Regions from separate parts of the Halobacillus sp. 12SKB genome, predicted to be linked through region 3. Evidence: riboswitches for the same ligand, from Rfam matches in the RefSeq annotation. Region 3 holds a riboswitch; each other region holds the start of a gene.
The links. Region 3 has a riboswitch for S-adenosylmethionine ahead of ACQ4XT_RS16470 (phosphoadenylyl-sulfate reductase). Riboswitches for the same ligand answer to the same signal wherever they lie in the genome.
Positions count from the first base shown of each region.

Region 1: it holds a riboswitch for S-adenosylmethionine, as region 3 does, so the genes downstream of both, ACQ4XT_RS09980 (methionine ABC transporter ATP-binding protein) here and ACQ4XT_RS16470 (phosphoadenylyl-sulfate reductase) in region 3, are expected to answer to the same signal.
Region 2: it holds a riboswitch for S-adenosylmethionine, as region 3 does, so the genes downstream of both, ACQ4XT_RS08535 (acetyl-CoA C-acyltransferase) here and ACQ4XT_RS16470 (phosphoadenylyl-sulfate reductase) in region 3, are expected to answer to the same signal.
Region 4: it holds a riboswitch for S-adenosylmethionine, as region 3 does, so the genes downstream of both, ACQ4XT_RS03750 (PLP-dependent aspartate aminotransferase family protein) here and ACQ4XT_RS16470 (phosphoadenylyl-sulfate reductase) in region 3, are expected to answer to the same signal.

Region 1 covers NZ_JBRFWR010000001.1:2,076,110-2,079,188, reverse strand. The annotation lists gene ACQ4XT_RS09985 (methionine ABC transporter permease) at 1-604, opposite strand, end outside; gene ACQ4XT_RS09980 (methionine ABC transporter ATP-binding protein) at 597-1,622, opposite strand; SAM riboswitch class I at 1,706-1,814, opposite strand; SAM riboswitch class I at 2,042-2,148, opposite strand; gene ACQ4XT_RS09975 (TlpA family protein disulfide reductase) at 2,239-2,661, shown strand; gene ACQ4XT_RS09970 (thioredoxin family protein) at 2,800-3,079, opposite strand, start outside.
Region 2 covers NZ_JBRFWR010000001.1:1,768,589-1,771,667, forward strand. The annotation lists gene ACQ4XT_RS08530 (acetoacetate--CoA ligase) at 1-220, opposite strand, end outside; gene ACQ4XT_RS08535 (acetyl-CoA C-acyltransferase) at 241-1,395, opposite strand; SAM riboswitch class I at 1,468-1,575, opposite strand; SAM riboswitch class I at 1,643-1,747, opposite strand; gene ACQ4XT_RS08540 (hypothetical protein) at 2,154-2,369, shown strand; gene ACQ4XT_RS08545 (hypothetical protein) at 2,607-3,017, shown strand.
Region 3 covers NZ_JBRFWR010000001.1:3,301,470-3,304,548, forward strand. The annotation lists gene sat (sulfate adenylyltransferase) at 1-795, opposite strand, end outside; gene ACQ4XT_RS16470 (phosphoadenylyl-sulfate reductase) at 809-1,543, opposite strand; SAM riboswitch class I at 1,626-1,732, opposite strand; SAM riboswitch class I at 1,903-1,999, shown strand; gene ACQ4XT_RS16475 (sulfite exporter TauE/SafE family protein) at 2,121-3,002, shown strand; gene fakA (fatty acid kinase ATP-binding subunit FakA) at 3,039-3,079, opposite strand, start outside.
Region 4 covers NZ_JBRFWR010000001.1:758,570-761,648, reverse strand. The annotation lists gene ACQ4XT_RS03760 (NUDIX hydrolase) at 1-29, shown strand, start outside; gene ACQ4XT_RS03755 (trans-sulfuration enzyme family protein) at 88-1,233, shown strand; SAM riboswitch class I at 1,307-1,417, shown strand; gene ACQ4XT_RS03750 (PLP-dependent aspartate aminotransferase family protein) at 1,556-3,079, shown strand, end outside.

The DNA of each region.
Region 1 (3,079 bases), 1.2 Mb from region 3:
TGATTAAAATGGTACAAATGAATACAACATCAAAGTTACTTCGTTGGAACCCGTAGAAATAGGCAAAATCGCCGAGACCACCAGATCCGATTGCACCGGCTACTGCGGTGTATCCAATTAATGCGATAGCTGTTACGGTAATCCCTGATATTAAAGCTGGCATCGATTCCGGAAGCAATACTTTGAAAATGATGGTGGAATACTTCGCTCCCATAGATTTTGCTGCTTCAACAACACCTTTATCAACTTCTTTCAACGCAATTTCCACCAGACGGGCATAAAATGGCGCCCCCCCGATAATCAATGCAGGTAATGCTGCTTGCGGTCCTCGTATGGTCCCCAGCAGAAAATCAGTAAACGGGAACAATAATAATATGAGAATGATAAAAGGAATCGCTCTAAATATGTTAACGATGGAAGCAGTGATCCAATTCAACGTTTTATTTGCCCAAAGACCTCCGGGCCCGGTCAAGTAAAGGAGGAGCCCTAAAAGCAAACCTAAAACAAATGTCCCAGCGACAGAAACCAGCGTCATATAAAGAGTTTCGTTTGTAGCTGTAATCATGTCTTCCATTCTTACGTTCGGGAACCATTGATTAAACATGTGGATTCACCTCTACTTCTACAGATGTTGATTCAATATATTCAATGGCACGCTGGACTTCTGTTTGGTCTCCGTCAAACTGAACAAACATTGTCCCGTACGCCCCCTTCTGCGTCTGGGTAATCTTTCCATGCAGAATATTGACATCCACTTCAAACTTCCTTGATAAATCACTGATTAATGCCTGATTTGTACTTTCTCCCACAAAGTGAAGGCGTATGATTTCTCCGGACCGATAATTATCTTTGATCAACTGCAGGGACGTCTCTTTTTCCGGGTCCCCCATCACCTGATCCACAAACTTCTTCGTAACCGGTTTTTGAGGATGAAGAAAGACATCCAGCACTTCTCCTTGTTCAACAAGCTTTCCATCTTCCATAACCGCCACCTGATGACAAATTTTGCGGATGACGTGCATTTCATGTGTGATTAGAACAATAGTAAGTCCGAGTTTTTCGTTGATATCCACTAGAAGATCAAGAATCGAATCCGTGGTCTCAGGGTCCAACGCGGATGTGGCTTCATCACACAAAAGAACTTTAGGATTGTTTGCGAGCGCTCTGGCTATTCCCACTCTTTGCTTTTGTCCACCGCTCAATTGGGATGGATAAGAACCCCCTCGGCCTTTTAACCCTACCAACTCTATCAATTCATCGACACGTTTTTGCCTTTCTGCTTTCGGGATCCCTGCAATTTCCAAAGGAAAAGCGATATTATCATGAACGGTTCGTGACCAGAGCAAATTGAAGTGCTGGAAGATCATTCCTATTTCTTGTCTGGCCAACCTTAATTTCCCTTTGCTTAAAGACGTAAGTTCCTGATCATCGACAAGAACACTTCCTTCAGTGGGATCTTCCAATCGGTTCAGTAAACGAATGAATGTACTTTTACCGGCCCCACTATAGCCGATGACCCCATAAATTTCCCCTTTGTTAATATTTAGACTTAAATCATCCACTGCTCGTACATCTTGATCTTTCGTGTGGAATATCTTAGATAGTCCTTTAATTTTAATCATGCTGTTTTCCCTCCACTTCCAAAAAAACGCCATTCTGTCCTTGAGAACAGAATGGCGTTTTTATTCATACCTAAAAATCTGTTCTCTCATCTGTCAAAGCTTTATACTTTGCAGGATTTGGCACCTGAGCAAAACAGTATTGCCGGTTGCCGGGCATCATCGGGCCAGTCCCTCCGCCACTCTGGATAAGAGATTTTAATTTATTAACTTATTATTGCTTTAACTCGTTTAAGTAGTACAAAGAGGATTTTAGCACCGTACGAATTTTGTGTCAACTCATAAACAGATTGTTCAGAAAAATAAAACCCACCTGCACTAATGAAATCCTTAAATCATCCACACAAAAACATCCAATATTCCATCAATTTAAAAAATAAAAAAATCCCTTCTTTAATAGAAGAGATTCGTCATTTTTACATTTCTCATCTATCAAAGTCATAAGACTTCGCAGGAATTAGCACCGTGCAGTGTACCTGCCGGTTGCCGGGCATCGTAGGGCCAGTCCCTCCGCCACTCTGGATAAGTGAAGATGTCGATATGAAATTAATAATTATGTTAGCATGGGGAATAGATGAGCGTCAATCCATAACCACCGCTAAATAAAAGGAGAATGACCTTGAGTAAACAAGCCCCTTTATTTGAACTGTCTTATATGAACGACCACTCTTCTATTTATAAACTTGAGGATGACTTAGGGAAAGTTATCGTCTTGACCTTTTGGGCTTCATGGTGTCCCGATTGCGGAAAAGACTTACCTATGAAAGAACAGCTGTACAAAACGATGGACCATGATAAAGTAAAGATGATGACGATCAATGTAACTGGAAGAGAGCGGAATGTAGAGGAGAGCATTGAATTCAAAGAAAAGTTTCTAACACAACCTACTCTTTCTGATGACGGAACTTCCGTTTATAACCTCTACAATTGTCATGGTGTTCCTTCCACCATCATCATTGATCAACAAGGAGATATCCATGCTAATTTTGGCGATCAGGCCTCTTTTTTAGATATTGTTAGTAAATTAGGAGAAATCGTGTAATTTTCATAAAAAAGACAGCAAAGACGTTGGAACGTCTTTGCTGTCTTTTTTATTATTGAATAACTTCCACATCTCACTTAAATATTGAAGAGAATTTTTAATTCTACACTAGCGGTCATTTCCTGGGAAATATAAACACTATTCAACAAAACCTACCACTTTCTCATACATATAGGAGACAGAGTGAAACGCATAAATCTTTTCCTCTACCTCTCCTCCTCTGGTCACAAGCAGACATGGGACACTTTCTATCTTATAATGCTGCATCCACTCGGGGTGTAGAGAAGCATTCATTTCCATAAAAACTTCTCTATTAAAAACAGCTTCAAGTGTTGTTAGCATTTGACGTGCTAAATGACAAGTTGCACAAAAAGGGCTGTGAACGAATGTGAGGGTCCTTTGTGGAGTATTGAAGAGC
Region 2 (3,079 bases), 1.5 Mb from region 3:
CAAACACACGGTCTCCCTTTTCTCCGATAATTCCCGCATAATCCCACACCGCTGACCAAAATTCAGTAAGGTGGGAAACGGACCAGCGGTGGAACCGTTCGTAAGGGAAAAGCGGCTGGCCGGTATATTCAGCAAAAGCTTTGATATGCGATTGTTCTATTCGTTCGCTCGATGGTTCCCATAGGTAAGGGGAAGGCTGAGCTGTGATGGTTGTACTCATTGGGTTTGTCTCCTTTCGAGTTATGAATGAGGAACTTCAATTAAGATGGCCATTCCCTGGCCGCCACCGCCGCAAAGGGAAGCGATGCCTTTTCCTCCGCCGCGCCGTTTCAGTTCATGAGCAAGGGTCAAAACGAGCCGGAAGCCTGTGCCGCCTAATGGATGACCAAGAGCGATCGCGCCACCATTGACATTGACCCGGTCATAATCGATGCCAAGATCCCGGCAGCTCGCAATCACGACACTGGCAAAAGCTTCATTGATTTCAAATAGATCGATATCTTCGGTCGTCAATTGGTGTCTGTCTAATAGTTCCTGGATCGCTTGCGATGGTTTGGTTTGTAAACTCGGATCTGGTCCGGCAATCTCTGACCAGTCGATCATTTCGGCAAGAGGATTCTGTCCGAGTGATTCTGCTTTCTCTTTGGTGGTAACGATCCCAATACTCGCCCCGTCCGTCATTTGAGAAGCGTTGCCTGCCGTAATCGTGCCTTCATTGGAAAAGGCGGGGGAGAGGCTGGATAACTTTTCGACTGTCGTTTCTTTGCGGATGCCTTCATCTTCCCCGAGTAATCCTGTAAAAGGAGCGATTTCAGGTTGGAACCATCCTTTTTCCTGAGCAAGAGATGCTCGTTGCTGGGATAGAGCGGCATACTCATCCTGTTCCTCACGACTGATTTCGAAGGAGCGGTTTTTCTCATCGGTGAGAGCTCCCATCGAGACATCGGTTAAGGCGCACCATAAACCGTCGTTCAGTAACGTGTCTTTGAGGATGCTATGACCGAGTCCTGAAGAAGCACGTACAGGAGCGGTATGAGGAGCGTTCGTCATCGAGTCGAATCCACCGACGATGTATAATTCTCCCTCGTTCAATTGCAGCCTGCGGGAGGCATCCGCGATTGTAGCGATTCCTCCTAAGCAGACATTGTTCAATGTGATAGCGGGTGAACCGATGTCTACTCCTGACTTATAAGCGACTTGCCGGGCAGGGTTTTGGCCACCCCCAGCCTGGATTACTTGGGCAAGAAGCACACCATCCGCCTGTTTGACTATCGGATTTCTCTCAAGTAGAGCGTTTAGCGCGTGCGATCCAAGTTCTGCTGCGGATTTTTTCTTCAAAGCCCCTTTCCACTTTCCGAAAGGGGTACGGATGCCATCTAAAAGTACAGTACTCATCTATGTAGCCACTCCTTTTTCTAAAATAGAAAGAGCCCTCTTCACAAGAAATAAGAAGAGGGCTCTTGGCTCTTCTTATCTTCCAGGAACATCTCCTGCAGGAATTAGCACCTTATCAAGCTAATGCTTGATGGTTGCCGGGCGTCAACGGGCCAGTCCCTCTGCCTCTCTGGATAAGAAATAAGTATTTAATTGGAAAATATAAAACCTCTCTATCAAGGATAGAGAGGCTCGAGATTATGTAAATCTCTTATCTTCCTGAGCGTTCACTCAGTAGGATTTGGCACCATGCTATGAATATAGCGGTTGCCGGGTTTCACAGGGCCAGTCCCTCCACCTCTCTGGATAAGATGTTCTTTCGTTATTTGGTTAAGTGCCATGTTAGCAAGGGAAAGGATCAGTGTCAATGCATTTTATAGAAAAGTGTGAAAATTAATTTTATTTGGTGCCTAATCTCAAGCGTATTAGAAAACGAAAAGACAGCATAACAGCAGGGGGTTTCACTGGTGTTTCATATCTTTTTCGACTTTATATGTGATTATGTTTTTTGAAGCTTATGTGTTTGATCATTACCTAGGTTTGTTCTTAATTGTAAAAGTCGTTTTCTAGGATAAGCAGGAATTTGGATGAATCGTGTAGTAAATATGTAGTACAAGAATCTATTTTAATTCTTGTCATCCTCGCTATTCCTAACATTCAAAAGAACCTGACGAATGAATGCAGAAGCGAGGAAAGATTTCAAATAAGGGGGCATACACATGGCAGAAGTATCTTCGATGAAGCAGGCCGTTGATGTTTTACTTAAAAAGGGATTATCCAAGCGGGAGATCCTAACCAATGTAGATAACAGCCATTTCCCGTTTGAGGATGAAGAAGTTGTGATGACTTTTATTGATCTACAAATCGAGTGTTCCTCTGATGATGAATTTAACAAGTTGGTCGAGTATTTATATGGATTTAATTTGAAACAATAATAGATTCCCCCTCCACCTTTTTACAACTTAACTCAAAGTGTAAGGAAACTGTAGGAAAGCGAAGTACTATGGTTTAATAGGTGTTGTTGGCTTCTCTAATCGTATTAGCGAACTGAAGGATGGCGTAGTATCGAACTCCTTGTGGGTGATACTACGCTATTTATTTTAGGTTTATTCATATGTATTGGTCTTCTAGATGACTTAAGGTCAGGAGGGATATTCACAGGAGGTAACTATATGATTAAAAAGATATTCTTTTACGTATTCATCATTTTCGCTCTTAGTGCTTGCAGCCAACACAGCGTAGCAGATGAAGCCCTTATCATACTAGAAGAGGTGCAAATCGCTATCACAGATCAAGGATTGGTTCTAGAGGATGCAGATTTACCAAGCTTCAATGCTTTCACTAGAGAGTTAAACGGTGTTTCGCCCGAAGCATTTTTTATAGATGGTGATACACTTTCTATTTATGTATTTCCATCTACAGATGAACGAAAAGAAGGAATGGATGATTTTGAAGAAAAATCAGCTGCAGCTGGAGTCGTTGAACACGAAAAGTACACGCATAAAAACATCTTGGTATTTTATGAACTTGGAAATGAGGAAGTGGATAGTAAACTAAAGTCAGCAATAAATGGATTAGAGTAATCTTAAAAATGATGAAATGGAAACAGCGTAGCATCCTATTTAGGGTGCTACGCTGTTTCTGT
Region 3 (3,079 bases):
GGCATGAAAGATGGCCTCCCGAGGGCCTGCATACCGCATCGCCGCGTTGAAAACAGCCAAGGTGACTCTTTCTTTTGGATAGTATTGATCAAGAAGGACTTGATAGCTCTTCATCCGGACATCACTCGGAATGTCATCGCTTTTCGTTTCACCCACCAATGGATTTAAGAACAATCCGTCCACCGTCTCCAGCGCAGCTTTTTGGATGTATTCGTGTGCTCTATGGACAGGATTCCGTGTTTGGAAGCCAACAACTTTTTTCCACCCAAGTTTTTGAAAAAGCTCTCTTGTTTCTTCCGGATCCAGATAGAATGTTTTTTCATGTTCGTAAGGAGGTCTTTGAAATACCTCGATTTCGCCTGCTGCATACCAATCTGCCCGTTTGTATAATTTGTTCACGCCAGGGTGCGCAGAATCTGTCGTTAAGTATACGCTTTGAGCTTCTTTTTCCTTATCCGGTTTAAACCGACCCGTTATGTTGATCGTCCCATACACGATACCGTCCTTGACCAACCGGGCTTTGTTTCCAAGCGTGCGTGCTTGTGCTGCTGTGATCGGGAGGGTAATAGGTATACTCCATGGGGTGCCATCCTTCAATCTCATCGTATCGACAACAGATTCATAGTCTTCCTTGTTCAAAAATCCTTTTAAAGGACTATAAGCACCGTTTGCAATTAATCCGACATCACTTAGGGCCATGGAATCAAGCTCGATGATATCTTCCGGCCACTCCTCTGGTTTCGTTTCCTTCCACCTGTTAACAAGTACACCACCGTGCGGGGTTATCATTGACATAATAATTCCTCCTTCATGAATGTTCCTCTCCCAAAGATTCCGTCGTGTGTAACCCACATTCAGATTTATTGAACCCTTTCCATCTTCCCGTCCTCCCATCATCGTCAGCAGGGGCGGTACATGGGATGCACCCCACACTCGGATAGTTTTGATCATGTAATTCATTGTAATCCAACCTATTTAATCGGATATATTGCCATACGTCTGCCCATGACCAGTGAATCAAGGGGCATACTTTGATGGATTTGAATCTCTCATCCTTATTTATAAAATTCGTTTTCTGACGACTGGGGGACTGTTCACGTCTGAGCCCAGACATCCATGCCGTTCTTCCCCTGAGGGCATCTTCGAGCGGTTTAATTTTACGAATGTAACAACATTGGTCAGGATTCCGTTTCCAAAGGGCGGAACCGTACTGCCCGGCTTGTTCTTCCAGCGTAATTTCAGGTTTTTTCATCCTTATGTTTAACTTCGGATACCTTTTTTTCACTTTTTCTATCAGTTGATAAGTTTCTTGAAAATGGAGATCTGTATCTAGGAAGACAACTTCAGCATCTGGTTTCTCCTTGGAAATCAAATCGATGAGAACGATCCCTTCTGCTCCGAAACTGCAGGCATACACAAGATCCTCATATTGAGTATAGGCCCAACGAATGACCTCCTCCGCTCCTTTCGTATCGTCGTCTTTCGGTTGATCACCTTTAAATGGATTTTCAAAAGATTGGTAGGTAACAGATGGTTGTTTCATTTCCTCCTCCTTTCTAAAAAGAAAAAATGCCTTTCTCCGCGATAAGAAGAAAGGCATTTACGAATAAACGTAAACTACATTCTCCTTATCTTCTCAAGTGCTTAACACTTGCTGGAATTGGCACAGTACCTGTATAGATCCGTTGCCGAGGCTTCAAAGGGCCAGTCCCTCCACCTCTCTAGATAAGAAAAGGTATGAAATTTTCTGAAAAACAAGTTGATACAAATCATATGCTCCATATCCTCATATGTCAATGCCTTTTCAGGAAAATCAAAAAAATTCTGATTTTTTATACTATATGATTGACAAACAAAACCATGTCCGTTAGTTTTAGAATTATTCTTCAATTACACATACAATCCTTATGAAGAGTCGGGGGAGGAACCTGGTCTGACGATCCCGCAGCAACCTGGAAAAGGTGCTCATTCCAGCAGCCAAAAGGCTGAAAGATAAGGTGTGGGTACTCCTCCTTCTTTCAGATGGGGGAGTTTTATTTTTTTGATTATAAAACCAAGTAAATACATAGGAATAATAAAATATCTTCAAAACATGGATTGATTAAAAGGAGTGGTGTATTTTGCATAAATTGACGATTTTTGCTTTTATTGGTTTTATAGCCCAATTAATGGATGGAGCACTTGGCATGGGTTTTGGACTCAGCTCATCAACCATCCTCCTATCGTACGGCCTTGCTCCTGCTGTAGCCTCGGCTTCTATTCATATGTCGCAGATTGCCACAACGGCTGTTTCGGGATTTTCCCACTATAAGTTTGGCAATATCGACAAACGACTTGTCATGTCGATCGCAATTCCTGGAGCCATCAGTGCCTTTTTAGGAGCAGCATTTTTAAGCTATATCCCAGGAGAATTCATAAGACCGTACATATCCATATTCCTACTCACACTAGGGGGTTATATCGTAGTTCGTTTTCTATGCTTCTCGAAAAAAACTCACGTTAAAGAAAAGAAGGCAGTAAACAAACGTTTCCTCTTGCCACTTGGAATAGCAGGAGGCTTTTTGGATAGCGTCGGCGGGGGAGGATGGGGACCGGTGAATACTCCCGCGCTTCTTTCTCAATCGGGAATCGCTCCTAGAAAAGTTATAGGAACGGTGGACACGAGCGAATTTCTGGTAACGATTTCTGCAACGGCTGGTTTCTTAATCTTTTTAGGGCACCATTCATTCAGCTGGCTGCTCATTGCCTCGTTCGTTATTGGTGGTGTTATAGCTGCACCCATTGCCGCCTGGCTTGTCAAAATCCTCCCTTCTGCTATTCTTGGAGTATTAGCTGGAGGTTTTATTATCCTTACCAATGCAAGGACTTTACTATCTTCTATCCAAGTCAGTAATTCGACTTTAACATTTGTCTACACTTCACTGATCTCCGGCTATCTCTTAGTTATCTTTGTATCAATAAGAAATCACCTTCGAGTCAAAGTGGTTCAAAAGCAAGCATAAAAAAACGCAGCTCCTGGAGCTGCGTTTCTGAACGACTTATTCTATTGAGAAGATATAGGAATATATCGGCTGTCCAC
Region 4 (3,079 bases), 2.5 Mb from region 3:
CCATACGTGAATATGTCGCAAAACTTTGACAATATTCCTGTTTCTTCTATATAATTTCTGATTAAGTGAAGAGAGAGGAGTCGAACGATGACGAATACATCTTTTGATACGAAAATAGTCCACCATAAAGCGGATCAAAGTCTTGTCCCGAATAGCAAGAGTACACCGATTTACCAGACATCCGCTTTTACTTTCAAAGATTTGGACCACTTGGAAAGCTATTATGAAGGAAACAGCCCCTATTTATATACACGGGAAAGGAACCCCAATACAGATGAACTTGCGGGAACCGTTGCGGAACTGGAAGAAGCACCAGCCGGAGTGGCGTCTTCATCCGGAATGTCAGCCATCCTTGCAGGCATCCTTGCAGTGGCAAAGCCAGGGGATCATATCGTCGCTGCAGAGGATGTTTATGGAGGTTCACACAAGTTGATCACTAAAGAGCTGGCCACGTTCGGTATTGATGTAACGATGGTTTCTTTTTCGAATATGGACGAGGTTTCAGAGGCGGTCACATCTCAAACGAAACTTCTCTATACGGAATCGATCTCCAATCCTTTTTTACGGGTGGAAGATTTAGAGGGCTTAGTCGCTCTTGCCCGTAAAAAGAATGTGAAGACGATGGTTGATAATACATTCGCCACTCCATACTTATTGCAGCCCTACACGCATGGTGTCGATCTTGTCGTCCATAGTGGGACGAAGTATATTGGTGGTCACAGTGACGTGACGTGCGGGGTGTTGGTCGGCAATGAGGATTTAGTTCAGGCGGCTACCCAGAAGATTGTCACGTTTGGTGCGAATCTCAGTCCGTTTGAAGCGTGGCTTACTCAACGCGGAGCCAAAACTTTAGGTCTTAGGATGAATAAACAATCTTATAATGCAAAACAAGTAGCAAAAGCCCTTGAAAATCATCAGGCAGTCCGCACTGTCTATTATCCTGAAAAGGTTTCGGAAAGAGGGAATGGGGCTATTGTGACCATCGAGCTTAATGATTCGATTGACATAGAGGCGTTTTTCCGGTCGCTCGGATGGGTGAAGATTGCTCCTACGCTCGCGGGAGTAGAAACGACGGTTTCCTATCCTATTCGTACGTCTCATCGTGCGTTATCGAATGCTGAGCGTGAGAAAATCGGCATCAATGATTATGTGATTCGACTTTCCATCGGAATTGAAGATCATGAAGATATTATAGAGCAGCTGAAAAAAGCAATCTCAGAATCGGAGAATTAAATTTTCTAAAATAATTGACTTTTCTGATTGTTGTCCGTTATAATTCTCAACATATTCAATCAACTGCATACCACTCTTATCAAGAGAGGCTGAGGGAATAGGCCCTGTGAAGCCCGGCAACCTTCAAACATCGGTTTGAAAAGGTGCCACGTCCTACAGATCACGACGATCTGGCAGATAAGAGGAGGAATTGAAATGACAAACCCTCTTCTTATTTGGAAGAGGGTTTTTTGCTGTTGGGAAAAGATCTATGGACGATTCGCATACTTAAAGCCAACTATCTCTATAAGAATAAAAAACTTTTTTTGAGGAGGAAGTAATCATGACGAATTCATTTGAAAGCTATGATGTAGATACGATTTCTTTACACGGAGGACAGTCGCCGGATCCGACCACAGGATCTCGTGCGGTGCCGATTTACCAAACAACCTCCTATGTCTTTCATGACACAGAACATGCCCAGAGTCTTTTTGCACTTGATGAGCCTGGAAATATTTATTCGCGAATTGGAAATCCGACCGTTGATGTTTTTGAAAAAAGGATGGCCCTCTTGGAAGGTGGGGTTGCTTCTGTTGCGACGGCTTCCGGGATGTCGGCCATTGCTCTATCTATTTTGAACATTGCAGGAGCCGGAGATGAAGTGGTTGCCGCGGCGAACCTTTATGGTGGAACTTACAATTTATTCGCTAACACTTTACCGCGATATGGCATTCAGGTTCATTTTGTCGACCCAGAGGATCCTGAAAACTTCCGGAAAGCCATTACAGACCGAACGAAAGCTGTCTTCGCTGAAACGATCGGAAATCCAAGCCTTCACGTACTGGATATTGAAAAAGTAGCGTCGGTAGCTCATGATCATGATCTTCCCCTTCTGATCGACAATACATTCGCCACCCCTTATACTTGCCGGCCCATAGAGCATGGAGCCGACATCGTCATCCACTCCGCAACGAAATGGATTGGCGGCCATGGAACGGCCATTGGAGGAGTTGTTGTAGACGGAGGACAATTCAATTGGGGGAACGGTAAGTATCCGGTTTTCACAGAGCCTGATGACAGTTATAACGGGATCGTTTACAACGCTGACTTCGGGACGCTTGCTTATATTACGAAGCTGCGTGTCCAGCTGCTTCGTGATTTTGGTTCGTGTTTGAGCCCTCAGAATGCTTTCTTGTTATTGCAAGGCTTGGAGACGCTGCACTTACGTGTTGCCAGGCATGGAGACAACGCTCAGGAAATTGCAGAATACTTACAAGATCATCCTGATGTGGAATGGGTATCATACCCGGGGTTGTCCTCCCATCCCGCACATGAGTTAGCCGCTCGATATCTTGAAGGAGGATACGGTTCCATCGTTAATTTTGGAATTAAAGGCGGACGGGAAGCCGGTAGACAAGTGATCAACAACATATCACTCTGGTCTCACGTAGCAAATGTCGGCGATGCGAAATCATTGATTATCCATCCCGCTTCCACGACTCATCAGCAGTTGTCTGTCGAAGATCTAGCTGCAAGTGGAGTGACAGAGGAATTGATCCGCTTATCCATAGGACTTGAGTCGAGCAAAGATTTAATCAACGACCTTGATCGTGCCATTGCGAAAGCAACAGGAAGAGAAACGGAACAAACAGCGATTACTGAAAATGATGAAGGTGTGATCAAGTGGGCCTTGAGTTCCTCTAAAACCCAAGAAGGAGGGGAAACGCGTCCGAAACGTTTGGCAGTTGTAGGGTTGAGTGGAAAGCCTTCACGCCCGAGCCATCGTCTAGCAAGAAAAATGCAGAGGATGGGATACCAAATCGTTCCCGTAAATCCAAAAGAAACAGAAGTCCTTGGTGAGAAGGCG